3 regions of the Janthinobacterium sp. SUN211 genome follow, and region 2 is predicted to be linked to each of the others. Evidence: predicted binding sites of a transcription regulator. Region 2 holds the regulator's gene; each other region holds the start of a gene.
The links. The regulator FNR, encoded in region 2, switches genes on or off when oxygen is low (the NO sensors DNR and NnrR bind a similar motif). The targets are predictions, from matches to a motif close to TTGATNNNNATCAA.
Positions count from the first base shown of each region.

Region 1: O3301_RS25160 (IPT/TIG domain-containing protein) is a predicted target of FNR. The motif match lies at 2,741-2,754, and genes of this name have one in related genera.
Region 3: cydD (thiol reductant ABC exporter subunit CydD) is a predicted target of FNR. The motif match lies at 2,492-2,505, and genes of this name have one in related genera.

Region 1 covers NZ_JAPWIC010000009.1:208,782-215,313, forward strand. Annotated here, with positions in the region: gene O3301_RS25160 (IPT/TIG domain-containing protein) at 42-2,519, opposite strand; gene metH (methionine synthase) at 3,161-6,532, shown strand, end outside.
Region 2 covers NZ_JAPWIC010000003.1:61,952-68,483, forward strand. Annotated here, with positions in the region: gene ccoP (cytochrome-c oxidase, cbb3-type subunit III) at 1-676, shown strand, start outside; gene ccoG (cytochrome c oxidase accessory protein CcoG) at 679-2,061, shown strand; gene O3301_RS11540 (FixH family protein) at 2,117-2,641, shown strand; gene fnr (fumarate/nitrate reduction transcriptional regulator Fnr) at 2,645-3,403, opposite strand; gene O3301_RS11550 (response regulator) at 3,653-6,532, shown strand, end outside.
Region 3 covers NZ_JAPWIC010000005.1:434,213-440,744, forward strand. Annotated here, with positions in the region: gene glmM (phosphoglucosamine mutase) at 1-287, shown strand, start outside; tRNA gene O3301_RS19345 (tRNA-Pro) at 369-445, shown strand; tRNA gene O3301_RS19350 (tRNA-Arg) at 540-614, shown strand; gene O3301_RS19355 (hypothetical protein) at 699-878, opposite strand; gene O3301_RS19360 (PEP-CTERM sorting domain-containing protein) at 1,024-1,590, opposite strand; gene O3301_RS19365 (GbsR/MarR family transcriptional regulator) at 1,880-2,431, opposite strand; gene cydD (thiol reductant ABC exporter subunit CydD) at 2,570-4,258, shown strand; gene O3301_RS19375 (amino acid ABC transporter ATP-binding/permease protein) at 4,255-5,937, shown strand; gene O3301_RS19380 (cytochrome ubiquinol oxidase subunit I) at 6,052-6,532, shown strand, end outside.

The sequences.
Region 1 (6,532 bases), on a different contig from region 2:
GGCTTGCCGCGGCAAGCCTTTTTTGTATCCGCCCCGCTAGCTTAGCGGCGCTGCACCTTCAGCAGGCGTGCGCCCAGGGACGACGACAGGCTGACCTCGAAACGGCCGCCGGCCGGCACGGCGCTCACGTCGACATTGGCTTTGCCACCCGTCAAGTCACTGGCGACCACCGTCTTGCGGCCATCGGCAGCCACGTGCATGACGGCGGCATACGGTTCCGCCTCGGCATTCCAGACCAGCGCCAGCTGGCCGCCGCTTTGCGCCGCATCAAACGTGGCATCGTTGGCGGCAGCCTTGCTGCGGCGCGCCGGGCGTTCCAGCTTGGCCAAAGCCTTGCCATTTGCCAACACTTGCACATCGCTGATTTCGCCCGGATTGGCGAAGCTGACGCGGAAGTGGCTCATGGCGTTGCCGCCATGATCGGCCACGGAGACGCCATCGAAGGGCAAGTCGATAGTCTGTCCAGACGCCGTCAACACGCGCAAGGTATAAGCATGGCCGCTGCCGCTGGCAGCGGCGCCGATGCGCGCCGACGAGGCAACGGCCGGGCGCAGGGCCACGCCGCCAGGCGTGATGCGGCCGGAAATGGTCAGGTAGCCGTTCTGGGCCACGGCCATGCTGGCGGCCAGCACATTGCTGCCCGTAATCTGCGTGCTGCGTTTTTCCAGGAATTGCTGCACCCGCGCATAGCTGTAGTCGGAGAACCAGGCGCCGCTGCAATAGCTCATCACGTCCTTCATCGGCGTGTTGCCATAGACTGCCTTGCTCAGCTGGCCGATGCTGCCTGCATAGTTGCTGTTGTACAGCGGTTGCGGGCCCAGATTGCCATTCGCATATGGGTAGTCGACAGCAGCGCCAGCCGGACCGCCGCACGCAACGTGCTGCAGCGAGTGGTTGTGGCCCAGCTCATGCACGAGCGTAGTGAGCCATAGAGGCCATTGATTGCCGAAGGGGTCGACCGATGCAACGCTCTTGAACTGGGCATCGAGGCCGATGGCCGACGTGAAGTCGTTGCCGCTGCTGCGCTCGTTGATGTAGGCCAGGCCGGCTGCGTTGGTGACGGACATCTTCGGCACGAAACCATAATAGTAGGCGCCGCTGTCTTCCATCGCGCGCCGGTTTTCCAGCTTGCCCAGGGCATCGCTCCACCAGCTGTCGGCCGTGCTGCTGCCTGGCAGGCTCAGCGCGGCGCGCGTCGTGATGCTGATATTTTCCGTCGCATACGGATACACGCGCAGCAGCGCGGCGCGGATCACCTCGGCGTCAGGCAGTTGCGCCACGCCATCATCGGTGCTCAAGGGTACGAGCACCAGACGGATCTTGGCCAGGCTGGCCACCACGGGCGCCGCTTCCTGGCTCACTTGCACGCCGTCATTGCCGACGGCCGTTACGCGCACGCGCACGCCGGGCAAGATCCAGCCTGCAGGCAGGACGGCACTGAAATTACCGTTGAAACTGTCATCGGTCTTCGTCGTCGGCAAGAGCGCCGGTCCCGTCATCGCGATGCTGCCCAGGTTGCTGCCATTGGCGGCGGTCGCATTCAAGGTGACCGCCGGGCTGGCCTGACCCGCCTGCGCGGCCAGCACGGACACGCGCACGGCGGCCGGCTTGCCGCGCGTCAAGCGCAAGGCCGTATTGCTGGCATTCAAATTCAGTACTTGCGCGAAATCAATGCTGCCCAGGGTAAAGGCCGACACCGTACCCGCATTCACGGCGATGCGCGACGCAGCCGCCAGCATCACGTTGCCCGTGGCCGCGGCCGGCGCGGACAGCAGCAGCTGGCTGGCAGTGGCGCTGACGATGACGGCCGGCGTATTGCCCACCGACGCCGAAGTGACCTGGTCGAGATTGCTGCCCTGCACCGTCACGGACAAGCCCCCGCTGTTGACGGCCGAGGTGATCGACGTCACCGTCACGCTGGCCAGCACCGTGTACGTGTCGCCGCTGAGCACATCGTTGTAGGGACCGCGCACCGTCAGCGCGCCTGTCGCCGCGCCCGCAGGCACCAGCACCGTCACGCTGCCTGCCGTCTGGCTTTGCGGCGTTGCCGCCGCACCATTGCCAAACTGCACCGCCGTCACGGCGCCCATGCCGCCGCCCGTGATCGTCACGCTGGAACCGACGCCGCCCGTCGCCGGTGCGACGCTGCCCACGCTCAAGGGCAGGTACACATTGACGTTATAGCTGGTGGCCGCCGTGCCGCTGGCGCTGACGAGGCTCAAGGCGCCCGATACGGGCACGCCCGGCATGGTCAGGGTGATGCTGGTGTCGCTGGCGGCGCTGGTGGCAACGGTCACGCCGCCCACCTGGAAAGCCGTCACGCGGCTCAGATTCGTGCCCGTAAGCACCAGACTGCCACCGACGGCGACATTCGCCGCCGAAACGGCCGTCACGGCAGGCAGCAGCACGGGCGTACCCGACGTGGTCGCCACCACCGTGTCGCCGCCCCCACCGCCGCCACCGCCGCAGGCGGACAGGCCCAGCATGACAAACAATGCGACAAGCAGATGGTTTTTCATGGCTGGCAACCATGTTGATGCAGCGCGATGCCGGGGAGGACACGAGATAAATGTGACATATTGGTGACTTTTGGTGAGAATTTAATTTCGAAGAACCAATATTATGGTTTAGTTCGATTCCCAAAGACAACTATTAATGCTTTTGATTCAATTGGTTTTGATAATAATTAAAATATCTGCTTGGCAAACTTTACTCTGAGCATTATTCCCCTCACTCTGTGTTGGCTAAAATCAAAATTACTTTCCTTTGCAGCTATTGCCATTCAACTCATTAAAAATATGCTGATGCGGCGCAAATAATGTGGAAATTTTTCCACAGCCTAGACGCCATATTGTTCTGCCAACTTTGCTGGAAGAATTAACGTTTTGAGTAAGATTTTCAGGAATGTAATTTTCAGAAGCAGGCGTGGCGACAGGCGATGTGTTGCAAGAAGGCCTGCCGTGGGGCGAACGGCCGCTTTTGCTTAAAACCAAAGCAGCCTGATGCCGTATAATTTTAGACCCGGTGAAATCAGGCGATTGCCACCTTCTGCCTGCCCTACCCGGCCGGCAACTCTCCGTCAGCTGATCCTGCTGACCCGCATCCGCCTCGTAACGTCTTGTCGCCGCGCCGCCGCCCGTTTGCCTATTGAAAGCATGAAATGAACGATACCGTGATCCCCGCCATGTCCCCGACCGAAGCCACCTTGCGCGCCATTCTGGCGCAGCGGATCATGATTCTCGACGGCGCCATGGGCACGATCATCCAGCAATACAAGCTCGACGAAGAAGCGTACCGCGGCGGCCCCGCCGGCCGCTTCATCGATTTCGCCGCGCCGGCCGACAGTGGCGCGCGCGAACTGTTCGTCAAGGGCAATAATGAGTTGCTGACCCTGACGCAGCCGCACATCATCCAGGAAATCCACGAGCGCTACCTGGCGGCCGGCGCCGACCTGATCGAAACGAATACCTTCGGCGCCACGACCATCGCGCAAGACGATTACCACATGGCCCACCTGGCCTATGAAATGAACGTGCAGGCCGCCAGGCTGGCGCGCGCCGCCTGCGATAAATATTCCACGCCGGACAAGCCGCGCTTCGTCGCCGGCGCCCTGGGGCCCACGCCGAAGACGGCGTCGATCTCGCCGGACGTGAACGACCCGGCCGCGCGCAACGTCACCTTCGACCAACTGGTGGCCGCCTACCTGCAGCAGACGCAGGGTCTGGTGGAAGGCGGCGCCGACGTATTGCTGGTGGAAACCATCTTCGATACCTTGAACTGCAAGGCGGCCCTGTTCGCCATCGACCTGTTCTACGAGCAAAACCCGGATGTCGTGCGCCTGCCGCTGATGATTTCCGGCACCGTCACGGACGCGTCGGGACGCATCTTGTCGGGCCAGACCGTGCCCGCCTTCTGGAATTCCGTGCGCCACGCGAAACCGCTGACCATCGGCCTGAACTGCGCGCTGGGCGCTGCCCTGATGCGCCCGTACGCGGAAGAGCTGGCCAAGATCGCCGACACCTTCGTGTGCATCTACCCGAACGCGGGCTTGCCCAACCCCATGAGCGACACGGGTTTCGACGAGTTGCCAGCCGACACGTCCGCCCTGCTGCGCGAATTTGCCGATGCGGGCTTCCTGAACATGGCGGGTGGCTGCTGCGGCACCACGCCCGAGCACATCGCCGCCATTGGCGAGTTGCTGTCGAAAAACACCCCGCGCACCGTGCCGGTCCCATCGCATGACCTGCGCCTGGCGGGCCTGGAACCGTTCGTCGTCAATGACGAGTCACTGTTCGTCAACGTGGGCGAGCGCACCAACGTCACGGGCTCGAAGGCGTTCGCGCGCATGATTCTCAACGAGCAATATGACGAGGCGCTATCCGTGGCCCGCCAGCAAGTGGAAAACGGCGCGCAAGTGATCGACATCAACATGGATGAAGCGATGCTCGATTCGCTGGCGGCCATGACGCGTTTCCTGAACCTGATCGCCTCGGAACCCGATATTTCGCGCGTGCCCATCATGGTCGACTCGTCGAAATGGTCAGTCATCGAAGCGGGCCTGAAATGCGTGCAGGGCAAGGCCATCGTCAACTCGATTTCCATGAAGGAAGGCGAAGAGGAATTCCTGCGCCAGGCCAAGCTGTGCCGCCGCTACGGCGCGGCCGTCATCGTCATGGCCTTCGATGAGAAGGGCCAGGCCGACACCTTCGAGCGCAAGATCGAGATTTGCGCGCGCGCATACCATTTATTGATCGATGCGCTGGACTTCCCGCCGGAAGACATCATTTTCGATCCGAACATCTTTGCCGTCGCCACCGGCATCGAAGAGCACAATAATTACGCCGTCGACTTCATCAACGCCACGCGCTGGATCAAGGAAAACCTGCCGTACGCGAAGATCTCGGGCGGCGTGTCGAACGTGTCCTTCAGTTTCCGCGGCAACGATCCAGCCCGCGAAGCCATCCATACCGTATTCCTGTACCACGCCATCAAGGCCGGCATGACCATGGGCATCGTCAACGCCGGCATGGTGGGCGTGTACGACAACCTGGACCCGGAATTGCGCGAGCGCGTGGAAGACGTGGTGCTGAACCGCCGCGAAGACTCGACCGAGCGCATGATCGAATTTGCCGGCACCCTGAAGGCGGGCGGCAAGGCCGAGGCGCAAACCCTGGCCTGGCGCGAAGGCACGGTGCAGGAACGCCTGTCGCATGCGCTGGTGCACGGCATCACGCAATTCATCGTGGAAGACACGGAAGAAGCGCGCCAGGAACTGCTGCACAATGGCGGACGCCCCATCCACGTGATCGAGGGCCCGCTGATGGCCGGCATGGACGTGGTCGGCGACCTGTTTGGCCAGGGCAAGATGTTCCTGCCGCAAGTGGTGAAATCGGCGCGCGTGATGAAACAGGCCGTGGCCCATCTGATTCCATTTATCGAGGAAGAAAAGCTGCTGGAAGAAAAGCGCACGGGCATCGTCGCCAAGCCGAAGGGCAAGATCATCATGGCGACCGTGAAAGGCGACGTGCATGACATCGGCAAGAACATCGTCACCGTCGTTCTGCAATGCAATAACTTCGAAGTGGTGAACATGGGCGTGATGGTGCCGTGCTCGGAAATCCTCGCCCGCGCCAAGGTGGAAAACGCCGACATCATCGGCCTGTCGGGCCTGATCACGCCATCGCTGGAAGAAATGGCCTATGTCGCCAAGGAAATGCAGCGCGACGAGCACTTCCGCATGCTGAAGATTCCCCTCTTGATCGGCGGCGCCACCACCAGCCGCGCCCACACGGCCGTGAAAATCGCCCACAACTACGAAGGCCCCGTGATCTACGTGCCGGACGCCTCGCGTTCCGTGTCCGTGGCGCAATCCTTGCTGACGCCGGAACAGCGCGACAAGTACGTGGAAGACATCGAACTCGACTACGCGCGCATCCGCGAGCAGCACGCCAACAAGAAGGCGCTGCCGATTTTGCCGCTGGCGCAGGCGCGCGCCAACAAGATGGTCGTGCCCTTCGACGGCGCCTGCACGCCCGTGAAACCGAAGTTCATCGGCCGCCGCGTGTTTAAAAACGTCGACCTGGCCACCCTGGCCAACTACATCGACTGGGGCCCGTTCTTCCAGACCTGGGACCTGGCCGGCCCCTTCCCCGCCATCCTGACGGATGAAGTGGTGGGCGACGCGGCCACCAAGGTCTACGCGGAAGGCCAGGCCTTGCTGAAAAAACTCATCGACGGACGCTGGCTGACGGCCAACGGCGTCGTGTCCTTGCTGCCGGCCAACAGCGTCAATGACGACGATATCGAGGTGTACACCGACGATACGCGCAATAGCGTGGCGTTCACGTATTACGGCATGCGCCAGCAGGGCGTGAAACCCGTGGTCGACGGCGTGCAGCGTCCGAACCAGTGCCTGGCCGACTTCATCGCGCCGAAGGCATCGGGCGTGAAGGATTACATCGGCATGTTCGCCGTGACGTCCGGCCTCGGCATCGAGAAATACGAAAAACGCTTCGAGGATGCGCACGACGAT
Region 2 (6,532 bases):
GTATCCGGGCCTGGGCAACTATGCCGGCAGCCTGGGCTGGAAATCGACGGGCCAGTACGAGGAAGAGCTGAAGAAGGCGGAAGCCGACTACGGTCCCCTGTTCAACAAGTACCTGAGCCAGGACTTGAAGACGGTGGCCGCCGATCCGCAGGCGCAAGCCATCGGCCAGCGCCTGTTCCTGACCTACTGCGCGCAATGCCACGGTTCGGATGCGCGCGGCAACAAGGGCTTCCCCAACCTGACGGACAAGGACTGGCTGTATGGCGGCGAACCCGACATCATCAAGACCACCATCATGCACGGCCGCAATGGGCAAATGCCACCGATGGGCGCTGCCCTGGGCTCCGAAAAGGATGTCGAGAACGTGGCCCATTATGTGCTGAGCCTGTCCGGCTCGACCTCGGATCCCGTCAAGTCCGTGCTGGGCAAGGCCAAGTTCGGCGCCTGCATGGCCTGTCATGGCGCCGATGCCAAGGGTAACCAGATGCTCGGCGCGCCAAACCTGACGGACAAGACCTGGCTGTACGGCGGCAGCGCCGACACCATCATGGAAACCGTACGCAAGGGACGCAGCAACACCATGCCGGCCTTCAGCGATTTCCTCGGCGAATCCAAGGTACACGTGCTGTCGGCGTATGTCTGGAGCCTGTCGAATCCGCAGGCACCCGCAAAGTAAAAATGGAACCTCAAGTCATCAAGATGTATGCGGCCCGCGAGCAAATCTACCCTCGCGAGGCCAAAGGACGCTACGCTACCTGGCGATGGGTATGCGTATGGCTTACCCAGCTCGCGTTCTACGGCTTGCCGTGGTTGACCTGGAATGGCAGGCAAGCCCTGCTGTTCGATTTGACCACGCGCAAGTTCTACATTTTCGGCGTCGTGCTGTGGCCCCAGGATTTCATCTATCTGGCGGCCCTGCTGATCATCTGTGCGTATTTGTTGTTCCTCGTCACGGCCATTGCCGGGCGGGTGTGGTGCGGGTTCTCTTGCCCGCAAACGGTATACACGGAAATTTTCCTGTGGGTCGAACGCCGCATCGAGGGCACGCGCAGCGCGCGCATGGCCCTCGACAAGCAGGGCCCCTCCGTGCGCAAGGCGTTCAAGAAGACGGCCAAGCACCTGGTATGGGGCGCCATCGCCCTGTGGACGGGCTTTACCTTTGTCGGCTACTTCACGCCGATCAAGGAACTGGCGCAGTCGGTGACCACGCTGAACTTCGGTCCCTGGGAATGGTTCTGGGTATTGTTCTACAGTCTGGCAACCTACGGCAACGCGGGCTGGCTGCGCGAGCAGGTGTGCAAATACATGTGCCCCTACGCGCGCTTCCAGAGCGCCATGTTCGACCAGGACACCCTGATCATCACCTACGATGCCAAGCGCGGCGAACCACGTGGCGCCATGAGCAAGAAGGCCGGCAACAACGACAAGCTGGGCGATTGCATCGACTGTACCCTGTGCGTGCAGGTGTGTCCGACCGGCATCGATATCCGTAACGGCCTGCAGTATGAATGCATCGGTTGCGCCGCTTGCGTCGATGCCTGCAACAGCGTGATGGACAAGGTCGACCGGCCACGGGGACTGGTACGCTACAGTACCGACCATGCGATGGAAAACAACTTCAATTCGAAGCAGATACGCCAGCGCGCCATGCGCCCGCGCGTCTTGATCTACACTTCCATCCTGGCCCTGATCATCATCGCCGTGTGTACTTCGCTGGCCCTGCGCACGCCCCTGAAAATGGACGTGATCCGCGACCGCGGTTCCATGGGACGCGAAGTGGAAGACGGCATGATCGAAAACGTCTACCGCCTGCAGATCATGAACACATCGGAGCAAAGCCAGCATTTCAAAATCAGCGCTTCCGGCTTGCCGGGCCTGACCTTGCTGACGCGCGAAGAAGTGACCTTGCAGCCGACGGAAACGCTGGGTTGGCCGATCCGCCTGCGCGTGCCGCACGGCGTGGGAGAGAAGGGCTCGAACAAGATTGCGATCGAATTGCAATCGCTGGACGACCCATCGCTGCATGTGCGTGAAAGCGCGGTATTCATCGTGCCGCGGTAATAGCAGGAAGGCCAGTCCCCGCATGGGGATTGGCCGTTTACACAGGAGAAATACCATGTCCGACAGTCTGAAACTGCAAGCACCCGTTGCACCGTGGTACAAGCATCGCTGGCCATGGCTGCTGATGATCGGCCCCGGCCTGTCCGTGGTCGTCGGCAGCTTCATGGGCTATATCGCGTTTACGCAGCCCGATGCGCTGGTGGTGGGCGATTATTACAAGCAGGGCAAGGCGATCAACCAGGATTTGAAGCGCGACACGATCGCCAGCGACCTGGCGATGGATACGCGCCTGTCGTATGACGTGGCGCAAGCGCGCCTGACCGGTTCCGTGCACAGCTTCGGCAAGGCCTATCAGGCGCCTTTGCAGCTGCACCTAGCGCATGCGACCCTGCCGGAAAAGGATATCAAGGTGCTGGTACAGCCCGATGCGGCCGGCAATTTTTCCGTGGCGCTGCCGATGCTCGAGCGCAGCCGCTGGCAAGTGCTGGTGGAAAACGACAAACGCGAGTGGCGCCTGTCCGGCATCTGGACCTGGCCGCTGCAGCGCAGCATCGCGCTGCATGCGGACGAGGAACTGTAAGTCTTATTTGCAGACGTCCGTGCCGGCCGTAATCGCCTTCAGTTTCGCCGGCTGCAGGATTTCAATTTCCCGGTTGGAGACACGCAGCCAGCCTTCCTTCTTGAACTTCGACAGCAGGCGGCTGACGCTCTCGATGGTCAGGCCCAGGTAGTTGCCGATTTCCTCGCGCGACATGCGCAGCTGGAAATTGCTGCCCGAATAGCCGCGCGCTTCATAGCGCGACGCCAGGTTGACGATGAAGGCGGCAAAGCGCTGCGTCGCCTGCATATTGCCCAGCAACAGCATGACGCTTTGCTCGCGCGTGATTTCCTGGCTCATCATGCGGTGGAAATGGCGCAGCAGGGTCGGCATATTGCCCAGCAATTGTTCCAGGCTGGAAAACGGGATTTCACACACTTCGCTGTCTTCCAGCGCCACCGCATTACAGTGGTGGCGGTCGGCGCTGATGGCGTCCATGCCCAGCAGTTCGCCCGCCATCTGGAAGCCCGTCACCTGCTCTTCGCCGCCCGGATTGATCTGGTACGTCTTGAAATGCCCCAGGCGGATCGCATACAGGTTCTGGAACGAGTCGCCGATGCGGAACAGCGAGGCGCCGCGCACAATCTTGCGGCGGCGGCCTATGATCTGGTCCAGCCTGTCCATGTCGCCCACATCGAGGCCCATCGGCAGGCACAATTGATGCATGCTGCAGGTCGAGCATCGCGCACGCAACGCCTCCACGTTCACGGTGGGCAAGGTTGGAGTGAGTAGCGCTTCAGTCATGTCGGTACCTTTTAGAAAATGCAACAACAAGTTTACTGCATACAGCCGCATACAGGGTTGCCGTATACCAATTTCACCGTAAATTCGGCGAATAAACGACGTCCAGCCTTTAATTATATGGCAACATCGTCAAAAGCCCGTACGGGGCGGGCAATTTGCGCGGCGGCGCTTGCCAAGCTGGGGCATTGATAGGAAAATTCCTGACAGCATTATCTGCCGCCTGTGCCGCCCGGTACTGAAAAGGAAATCATGAAGCCTCTCGGCATTAAAGCAAAAGTCGCGCTGGCCACCAGCCTGACCTCGATCGCCATGATCGCGCTGGTCACCATGATCCAGGTGCAGCACATGCGCGACGACTTCACCCGAGTACTGCTGAGCCAGCAATCGTCCCTGATCACCCGCACCGCTGCCGAGCTCGACGACAAGCTGGGCATGCTGCTGCAGATCGTCACCCTGACGGCCCGACAGCAGCCGCCGGAATTGATCGCCCGGCCCGCCCAATTGCGCGAATACTATTCGCGCCGCTCGATGCTGGTGCTGTTCGATGACGTGCTGGTGCTCGACGCGCATGGCGCCGTCGTGGCCGACATGCCGGAGGTAGCGGGGCGTGCCGGCATCAACGTCGCCGAGCGCGAGTATTTCCAGACCGTCCTGCGCACGCGCCAGCCCATGATCACCGAACCGATGCTGGGCAAGTCGAGCGGCATGCCCATCGTGCAGATGGTGGCGCCCGTGCTGGCCGCCGATGGCCAGGTGGCCGGCGTGGTGATCGGCGTGCTGCGCCTGTACAAGGACAACCTGCTGGGCCGCCTGCGCTCGGAAAAGATCGGCAAGAACGGCTATTACTTCATTCTCACGCGCGGCGCCGTGCCGCGCTACGTGCTGCACCCCGATACCAGCCGCTTGCTGCAACCGCGCAAGCCGAACGCCAACCTGACGACGACCCAGCTGCTGAAGGAAGATGGCGAAGGCAGCATGGTCAGCACCAACAGCCGCGGCATCACGGCCGTCAACAGCTTCAAGCGCCTGAAATCCGTGAACTGGCTGCTGGCCGCCTCGCTCCCCGTCGAGGATGCCTTCGAACCGTTCGATGGCGTGCTGTACCGATTGGTGCTGTGGAGCATCCTCGCCTCGCTGCTGGCCGCCTTCGTGCTGGGCTGGGTCACCGTGCGCCTGCTGTCGCCGCTGGTGCGCCTGCGCGACACCCTGCAAGCCCTGCGCACCAGCGGCAGCCGCTTCACGCCCGTGCCGGTGCAGCAGCGCGACGAGATCGGCGAACTGACGGAAGCGTTCAACGGCCTGATGAGCGAACGCGACCGCCTGCAGCAGGAACTCGAATCGCGCGCGGCGGAGCTGGAACAGGAACGCGACCGGGCCGAGGCGGCCAACCGCGCGAAGAGCGATTTCGTGGCCAACATGAGCCATGAAATCCGCACGCCCCTCAATGCCGTGCTGGGCATGGTGTATTTGCTGGGCAATACCAGGCTCGACACGGAACAGCGCAAGTATCTGACCATGGTCAGAGTGGCGGGCCAGTCGCTGCTGGGCATCCTCAATGACGTGCTCGACTATTCGAAGATCGAGGCGCGGCGCATGGAGTTGTCGCCCGTCGAATTCGACCTCGACGAAGTCATGAATACCCTGGCCACGACGATGACGATGAATGCGGGCGAAAAGGAGCTGGAACTGGCCATCGCCGTCGAGCCCGACGTGCCGCGGCGCCTCGTGGGCGACGCCCAGCGCCTGCAGCAAATCCTCGTCAACCTGGCCGGCAACGCCATCAAGTTCACGGAAAGCGGCGAAGTGGTGGTGGCCGTCAGCCTGGCCGAGAGCGAGAGCGGCCGCGCCTGGCTGCGCTTCGAAGTGCGCGACACGGGCATCGGCATGACGGAACTGCAGCAACAGCAGCTGTTTGCCGCGTTTTCCCAGGGCGACCAGAGCATCACGCGGCGCTTCGGCGGCACGGGCCTGGGCCTGGCCATCAGCAAGCAGCTGATCCACATGATGGGCGGCGACATCGCCGTCGCCAGCAGCGAAGGCAAGGGCAGCCGCTTCTGGTTCAGCGTGCCCTTCGAAATGCTGGCGCAGCCGGCCGAAACGCGGCGCACGCCGGCGCTGGGCCAGCTGCGCCTGCTGGTGGCCGACGACAACCGCACCACGCGCGAACTGATCGTCAAGCTGATCGAGGCATGGGGCTGGCTGGCCGACGAAGTGGACTCCGGCTTTGCCGCCATCGAGCTGTACCGCGAACGCCTGGCGCAGCAGCAACCGTACGACGTGGTGCTGGCCGACTGGCACATGCCCGTCATGGATGGCCTGGCCACGGCCAAGGCCATCCGCCAGGCGGCCAGCGGCCAGCGCCAGCCCATCGTGGTGATGGTCAACGCCTTCGCCCGCAACCACCTGGAAGAAATCTCCAGCGCGGCCGAGGCCGACGTCGTGCTGATGAAGCCGATCACGGGCTCGAGCCTGTTCGACGCCCTGCACCAGGCGCTGATCGCCAAGGACGACGGCGGCGAGCAACGCATGCTGCACCAGCCGCTGGGCACGGAACTGGCCGGCGTGCACTTCCTGCTGGTGGAAGACAACCACCTGAACCAGGCCGTGGCGCGCGGCATCCTCGAACACATGGGTGCCACCCTGGACGTGGTGGGCGACGGCTTGCAAGCCGTGGAACGGCTGCGCACGGAAGCGCTGCGCTACGACATCGTGCTGATGGACATGCAGATGCCCGTCATGGACGGTTTCAGCGCCACCCACATCATCCGCACGGAACTGCGCTTGCACCTGCCCGTGATCGCCATGACGGCGGGCGTGCTGGCGTCCGAGCGCGAGCGCTGCATGACGGCCGGCATCAGCGATTTCATCGCCAAGCCCGTGGTGGTGGAAGAAATGATGGAAGTCATCCTGCGCCACCTGCCCAAGCGCCCGCAAGTGCAGACGGCCGAGCCCGCACACGTCGCCGATGAGGAAGTGTTTTCCATGGCGCCGCTGATGCGCGTGATGGGACGCGATGCGAAGGGGCGCGGCGTGCTGCGGCGCATGGTGGAAGACGCGCTGAACAAGGGCATGACGCCCGTGCACGAGGCCGAAACGGCGTTGCAGGCGGGCCGCCACAGCGACGTGGCA
Region 3 (6,532 bases), on a different contig from region 2:
TGTCCGCCCTCAAGCGCAGCGGCCAGAGCCTGCAGCAATGCCTGGCCGAACTGGTGCTGTTCCCGCAAACCTTGATCAACCTGCGCGTGGCGCCCGGTTTCGACTGGCAAAAAAATGCCGCCATGGTGGCCGAAAAAGAACTGGTCGAGGCCGAGCTGGGGGACACGGGCCGGGTGCTGATCCGCGCTTCCGGCACCGAGCCGCTGATCCGCGTGATGGTCGAGGCGAAAGATAAGGAAAAGGCCGAGTCGATGGCGCGCCGCATTGCGGATAAAGTGGCTGTGTAAAGGCAGGCGCCGATAGTTATTTCCATCTAATTCGTCTATGGCAATTGACGAAATTGGGTGGGGGCGTTATTATCTTGTCTTCGGAGTGTGGCGCAGCCCGGTAGCGCACCTGGTTTGGGACCAGGGGGTCCAAGGTTCGAATCCTTGTACTCCGACCAAAGTCATAAGCGGGCTGTCAGAAATGACAGCCCGTTTTCTATTCCGCGCTGGCATTTCATTGCTGGCGCGCATGGATTAAAATACTGCACCTCTCCGCCCATCGTTCAACGGATAGGACAACGGTCTTCTAAACCGTGAATGGGGGTTCGATTCCCTCTGGGCGGACCAGTTTCATACTGGCCACAATCACGCGGCGGCAAGCTGCCGCAACGCACCCCATCTTTCCCCCGCATCCGGTTTCCGCGCAGCTGTTCAGGGCTGCGCGCCCAGCACTAAGCTCAGCAAATACAGCAGCGGCGCCGCGCACAGCAGCGCGGAACACAGCGACAGTACTTTCTTGCTGGCCAGGCGTGCCAGGCGCAGCCGTTCGCGCACGGGCAAGTGCTGGCGCAGCGCATGGCGCGCGCGCGGCTGGAATGGGGATTCATGCATGTGGACTCCCTCGCAACGATGACTGAAGATGCCGGTCAGCATAGCGGGAGGGGCATAAAGACGGTGTAAAGAGTGGGCGGCGCGGCGCAAGCGCGCTGTAAACAAGGGTGCGCCGGCGCCGTGTTGAGGGTCTTGCCCGATGCTCTTATTTTACCTGGCGGCGGCGCGCCATAACGCCGAGCAGGCCCAGGCCGGCGAGCAGCATGGCATAGGTTTCCGGTTCAGGGATGGCGGAAACGTAGGCGCGGTAATTGCTCAGGTCCTTGGGCAAGCCTTCCACCGTGAAGGTCGTGCCGGCTGCGACGGGCGCTGCCCAGTGGAAGACCAGTTCGCCCTGGCCGAAATGGATGGCCAGGTAATCATAGTCCGCCGCACTCGTGAAGGAATTCACCCCGCCGCTGGCGCCTGCCGTGGTGCCGGCGGTGCAGCCTGAGGTGGCATTGTCGCAAAACGAGACGGCCGCACCCAGGCTGGTGCCGAAAACGCCGTTGATATAGCCCTGGATGTCGGTGGGACTCTGCGGCACGAGATTGTCGTTATAGTATTTCACCATGAGGGCAGGTGACGGCGAGTAAGTGACGGTGCTGCCTTCGATGCTGAAACCGCTGGCCGGTCCCACATCGACCCATGTAGCAGCCTGTGCCACGCCCATGCAGGCCGTCAGGGCGGCCAGCATGGATGCCCGTATGGCAATGCTTGTTATGCTTTTCATGAAAATCCCCTTTTATTTTATTGCAGACATTTCACTGCTTCAGGGTGCGCGCCGTCCGGTCAGGGAGGTCGACTTGTCGCCCGGTCGCCTTTGCGTGAGTACGCATATGCAAGCTTAGTCTTGATGTAAATTAATACAATTTAAATAATGCTATTGGCATGCTTGACAACATCGCATACGGCTATGTATGGCTGTGCTGGCGAAAGCCTGCGCGGCGAGCGGAAATGGCGTGACAAGGCACGCTAGCTTGTGCTAGCAATGCATTGAGTAGGGAGAGGGGCGGCGGGTTTCAGTCGCTGTTATTGCTGACGCCGAACAGGCGATCCTTGGCATTGAGCAGCTTTTGCACCTTGGCGCCCATTTTCATCAGCTGCGCCATCGATTCGGGCGACAGGCGCTGCAAGTCGTCGAACCAGGTGTTGGCCAGGTCGACCAGTTCATACATTTCGCGCATGCGCTCCTGCGCATACTGGTCGACGGGTTCCGTGGCCGGCGCCAGCAGCGATTCGCGCAGCACCGTCAGGGTGGGCGCCACTTCGCGGCGGCGGCGCTCGGCGGCCACCACGCGGAAGATTTGCCACACATCGCCCAGCGAGGAAAAATACTCGCGCCGGTCGCCGGGGATGCGCGACTGGCGGATCAAGCCCCAGCCCTGCAATTCCTTCAAGCCGATGCTCACGTTCGAGCGTGAAAAACTCAGGTGTTCCGCGATTTCATCCGCGTGTAAAGGATGCTCTGCGACAAACAACAAGGCGTACACTTGCCCCACTGTCCGGTTAAAGCCCCAGCGGCTGCCCATCTCGCCGAAATGGCTGACGAAGGTCAGGATCAGCGGCGTCATTTGGATATGTTGAGTTTTCATAATTATCTGAATTTTTTCACGCCACACCCGCAGGGTCAATTGATATATGTCATGTTTCGCAGTATTATACAAAATATCGAATTTACAGAAAATTCTGAAAACTCAAAAAGTATAGATATGCCTACCACGCCGCTGTCCTTGCCCCGCTTTATCCTTCCCCGTGCCGCCAGCCTGGCGCAGGGCGGCGCCGCGTTGCTGTGGCTGCCGCAAGCGGCCCTGCTGGCCTGGGCCGTGCAAGCCATGCTGGCCGGTGCACCCTGGCGCGCGGCCCTGTTGCCGGCCGCCGGCGTGCTGCTGCTGGGCGTGCTGCGCGCCGGTTGCGAAGCGTGGGGCGCGCGGCGCATGTATGCGGCGGCGCGCGACCACCTGTCCACCTTGCGCGCGCAAGTGGCGCAAGCGCTGGCGCAGCGTTCGCCGCTGGACCGCCAGCGCGCCCAGTCGGGGCAGGCGGCCAGCGTCATCGCCGAACAGGCCGAAGCCATCGTGCCCTACCTGGTGCGCTACAAGCCCGCGCGCTGGAAAGTCATGCTCGTGCCGCTCGTGATCCTCGCCGTGGTGACGCCCCTGTCGTGGATCGCCGCGCTGATCCTGCTCATCGCCGCGCCCCTGATTCCCGTCTTCATGGCCCTCGTGGGCATGGGCGCGCAAGCGGCCAGCCGCGCGCAGATGGTGGAAATGGGCGGCATGAACGCGTTTCTGCTGGACCGCCTGCGCGGCCTGGCCACCCTGCGCGCGCTCGACGCCGTCGACGCCACGGCCGCACGCCTGGACGCCTCGTCGCAATCCGTGCGCCGGCGCACGATGGTGGTGCTGCGCATCGCCTTCCTGTCGTCCGCCGTGCTGGAACTGTTTTCCGCGCTCGGTGTCGCCATGGTGGCCGCGTTTATCGGTTTTTCCTTGCTGGGCAGCATCAATTTCGGCACCTGGGGCCGCGAACTGAGCCTGGGGCAGGGCTTGTTCATCCTGCTGCTGGCGCCCGCGTTTTTCGAACCCTTACGCGAACTGGCCGCCGTCTGGCACGACAAGGCGGCCGGCGAAGCGGGCCTGGCCGGCCTGCACGACCTGGCGGCCGAAGGCGTGCCCCTGCCCGGCGCCGGCGTGGCAGCCGCTGCCGTCTCCGCCGCCGCCATGGCCGTGGCGCCGCCGCCCGCTATCGAAATCCATCAACTGCGCTTTGCCCATCCCGGTGAGGCGCGCGTCTTCGACGGCTTCGACCTGACCGTGCGCGCCGGCGAACACGTCGCCCTGCTGGGCGCCAGCGGCGCCGGCAAGACCACCTTGCTGTCCCTGCTGGCCGGCCTGCTGCCCGCCAGCGGGGGCGAGATCCGCATCGGCGGCGTGCGCCTGACCGACGGCACCGTGAATACCTTGCGCCAGCGCATGGCGTGGATGGGCCAGCGTCCCCACGTGTTTGCCGCCTCCGTCAGCCAGAACGTGACCCTGGGCCGCGTGGGCGCGCATGCCGCGCAAGTGACGCAGGCGCTGCACCTGGCCGACCTGGCTGCCGTGGCGCAGGCGCAGCCGGCCGTCATGCTCAGCGATGGCGGGCAGGGCCTGTCCGGCGGTGAAGCCGTGCGCCTGGCCCTGGCCCGCGTGGTCCTGCATCCGCACGCGGACTTGCTGCTGGTCGATGAACCGACGGCCCACCTGGACAGCGAAACGGCGGCGCGCGTGACGGACGCCTTGCTGGAATTGGCGAAAGGCAAGACGATGATCGTCGCCACGCACGACCCCGTGCTGGCCGGGCGCCTGCAGCGCACGGTGCAGGTCGATGCCCTGGCGCAGGCACAGGAGTTGCGCGCATGAACACCACATTGATCTCGAATCCCGTCCTGCGGCAATTACTGCTGGCCCAACCAGGCAAGCTGATCGGGGGCGCCTTGCTGGCGGCCCTGACGGCGGTGTCCGGCATGGCCTTATTGGGCTTGTCCGGCTGGTTCATCACGGCCACGTCGATTGCCGGCCTGCATGCCTCGACGGCCATCCTGTTCGACGTGTTCGGCCCGTCGGCCGGCATCCGCCTGCTGGCCATCGGCCGCACGGGTTCGCGCTATGCGGAACGCCTCGTCACGCACGACGCCACGTTCGCCGCGCTGGCCAGCATCCGCGTGCAACTGTTTCGCGGCTGGTCGCGCCCGGAAGCGGCCAGCCGCCTGCTGCGCCAGCCCGCCAAGCTGCTGTTCCGCCTGACGGCCGATATCGATGCGCTCGAATCGCTGTATCTGCGCCTGCTGGTCCCTGCCTTCACGGCCCTATGCGCGGCCTTGCTGGCTGGCGTGGCGCTGGGCGTGATGCAGTGGCAGCTGGGCCTGGGACTGGCCGCGTGGCTGCTGGCCGCCGGCGGCGGCATCAGCTGGAGCGTGGCGCGCCGCGCCCGCCGCCCGGCCATCCTGCGCTCGCGCGCCATCGAAAAACTGCGTTCCGGCGCCATCGACCTGGTGGCCGGCCAGACGGACCTGGTGATGGCGGGCCGCATCGACGCCCAGTGCGCGGCGCTGGCGCGGATCGACCGCTCGCTGGCGCAAGCCGATTTCACCCTGCTGCGCCTGGAAACGGCGGCGGGCGCCGCGTATGGCGTGGCCGGCAGCGCGACCCTGGCCGGGGTGCTGCTGGCCGTCGCCGCGCTGGTGCAGCAGCAGGCGCTGAGCGTGCCGGCCGCGGCGCTGGCCCTGCTGATCGCCCTGACGGCCGTGGAACCGTTTGCGGGACTGCGCCGCGGCGCGCTGGAAGCGGGGCGCATGCTGCTGGCCATGCGCCGCCTGGCGCCGCGCCTGGAGCAGCAGGATGTCGCCACGCTGCCCCTGGATGCCGCACCGGGCTTGCGCCTGGAACGCGTCAGCGCCGCGCATGCGGGCAGCCATGTGGCCATCCTGTATGACGTATCGCTGCACATCGCCGCCGGCGAGCGCGTGGCCTTGATCGGCCCCAGCGGCGCGGGCAAGTCCACCTTGCTGGCCCTGGCCGCGCGCGAGCTGGCGCCATTGTCGGGCAAGGTGAGCGCGCCGCGTGCCTGTCTGTTCACGCAGAAGACGGAATTGTTCCAGGACAGCTTGCGCGACAACCTGCGCCTGGCCGATCCCGCCGCCAGCGATGCGCAGCTGTGGGCGGCGCTGCAGGCGGCCGGCCTGGACGACGAGGTGCGCGCCCTGGCGGGCGGCCTCGACACCATGCTGGGCGAGGGCGGCCTGGGCTTGTCGGGCGGGCAAGCGCGGCGTTTGGCGCTGGCGCGGCTGTTCCTGCACGAATCGACCTTGTGGCTGCTCGACGAAGCGACGGAAGCACTGAATGCGGGGACGGCAAGCGACGTCCTGCAGCGTTTGCGCGCCCGCTGCGAAGGGCGCAGCTTGCTGATCGCAACCCACTTGCGGCGCGAAGCGGCGCTGGCGGACCGGCTGCTGCGCATCCGCGACGGCCGCATCGTCGAAGAGCTGCGGCGCGGCACGGATGGCTTCGAAGCGGCCCTGGCGGGCTTGCGGGGGGATTGACAAGAACGGAGACAGGCGGTGCCGCACGCCAGCCCGAGGGCGGCGGAACCAACCGAACAGCATCAGATAGATACCAAGTTTACAATTACAGTAGGGAAACACCAAGGAAATCATATGGACTTCGATATTGTCGCTTTATCCAGACTGCAGTTTGCGCTGACAGCCCTGTACCACTTTATATTCGTTCCGCTGACGATAGGCCTGTCAGTGATCCTCGCCATCATGGAGACGGTTTACGTGATGACGAACCGCCCCATCTGGCGCGACATGACCAAGTTCTGGGGTGTCTTGTTCGGCATCAACTTCGCCATGGGCGTGGCGACGGGCATCGTCATGGAATTCCAGTTCGGCATGAACTGGAGCTACTACAGCCATTATGTGGGCGACATTTTCGGCGCGCCGCTGGCCATCGAGGGCTTGATGGCCTTCTTCCTGGAAGCGACCTTCGTCGGCCTGTTCTTCTTCGGCTGGGACAAGCTGTCGAAGCGGGGCCACCTGGTCACGACCTGGCTGGTGGCCATCGGTTCGAACTTCTCGGCCCTGTGGATCCTGATCGCCAACGGCTGGATGCAAAATCCCGTCGGCGCGGCCTTCA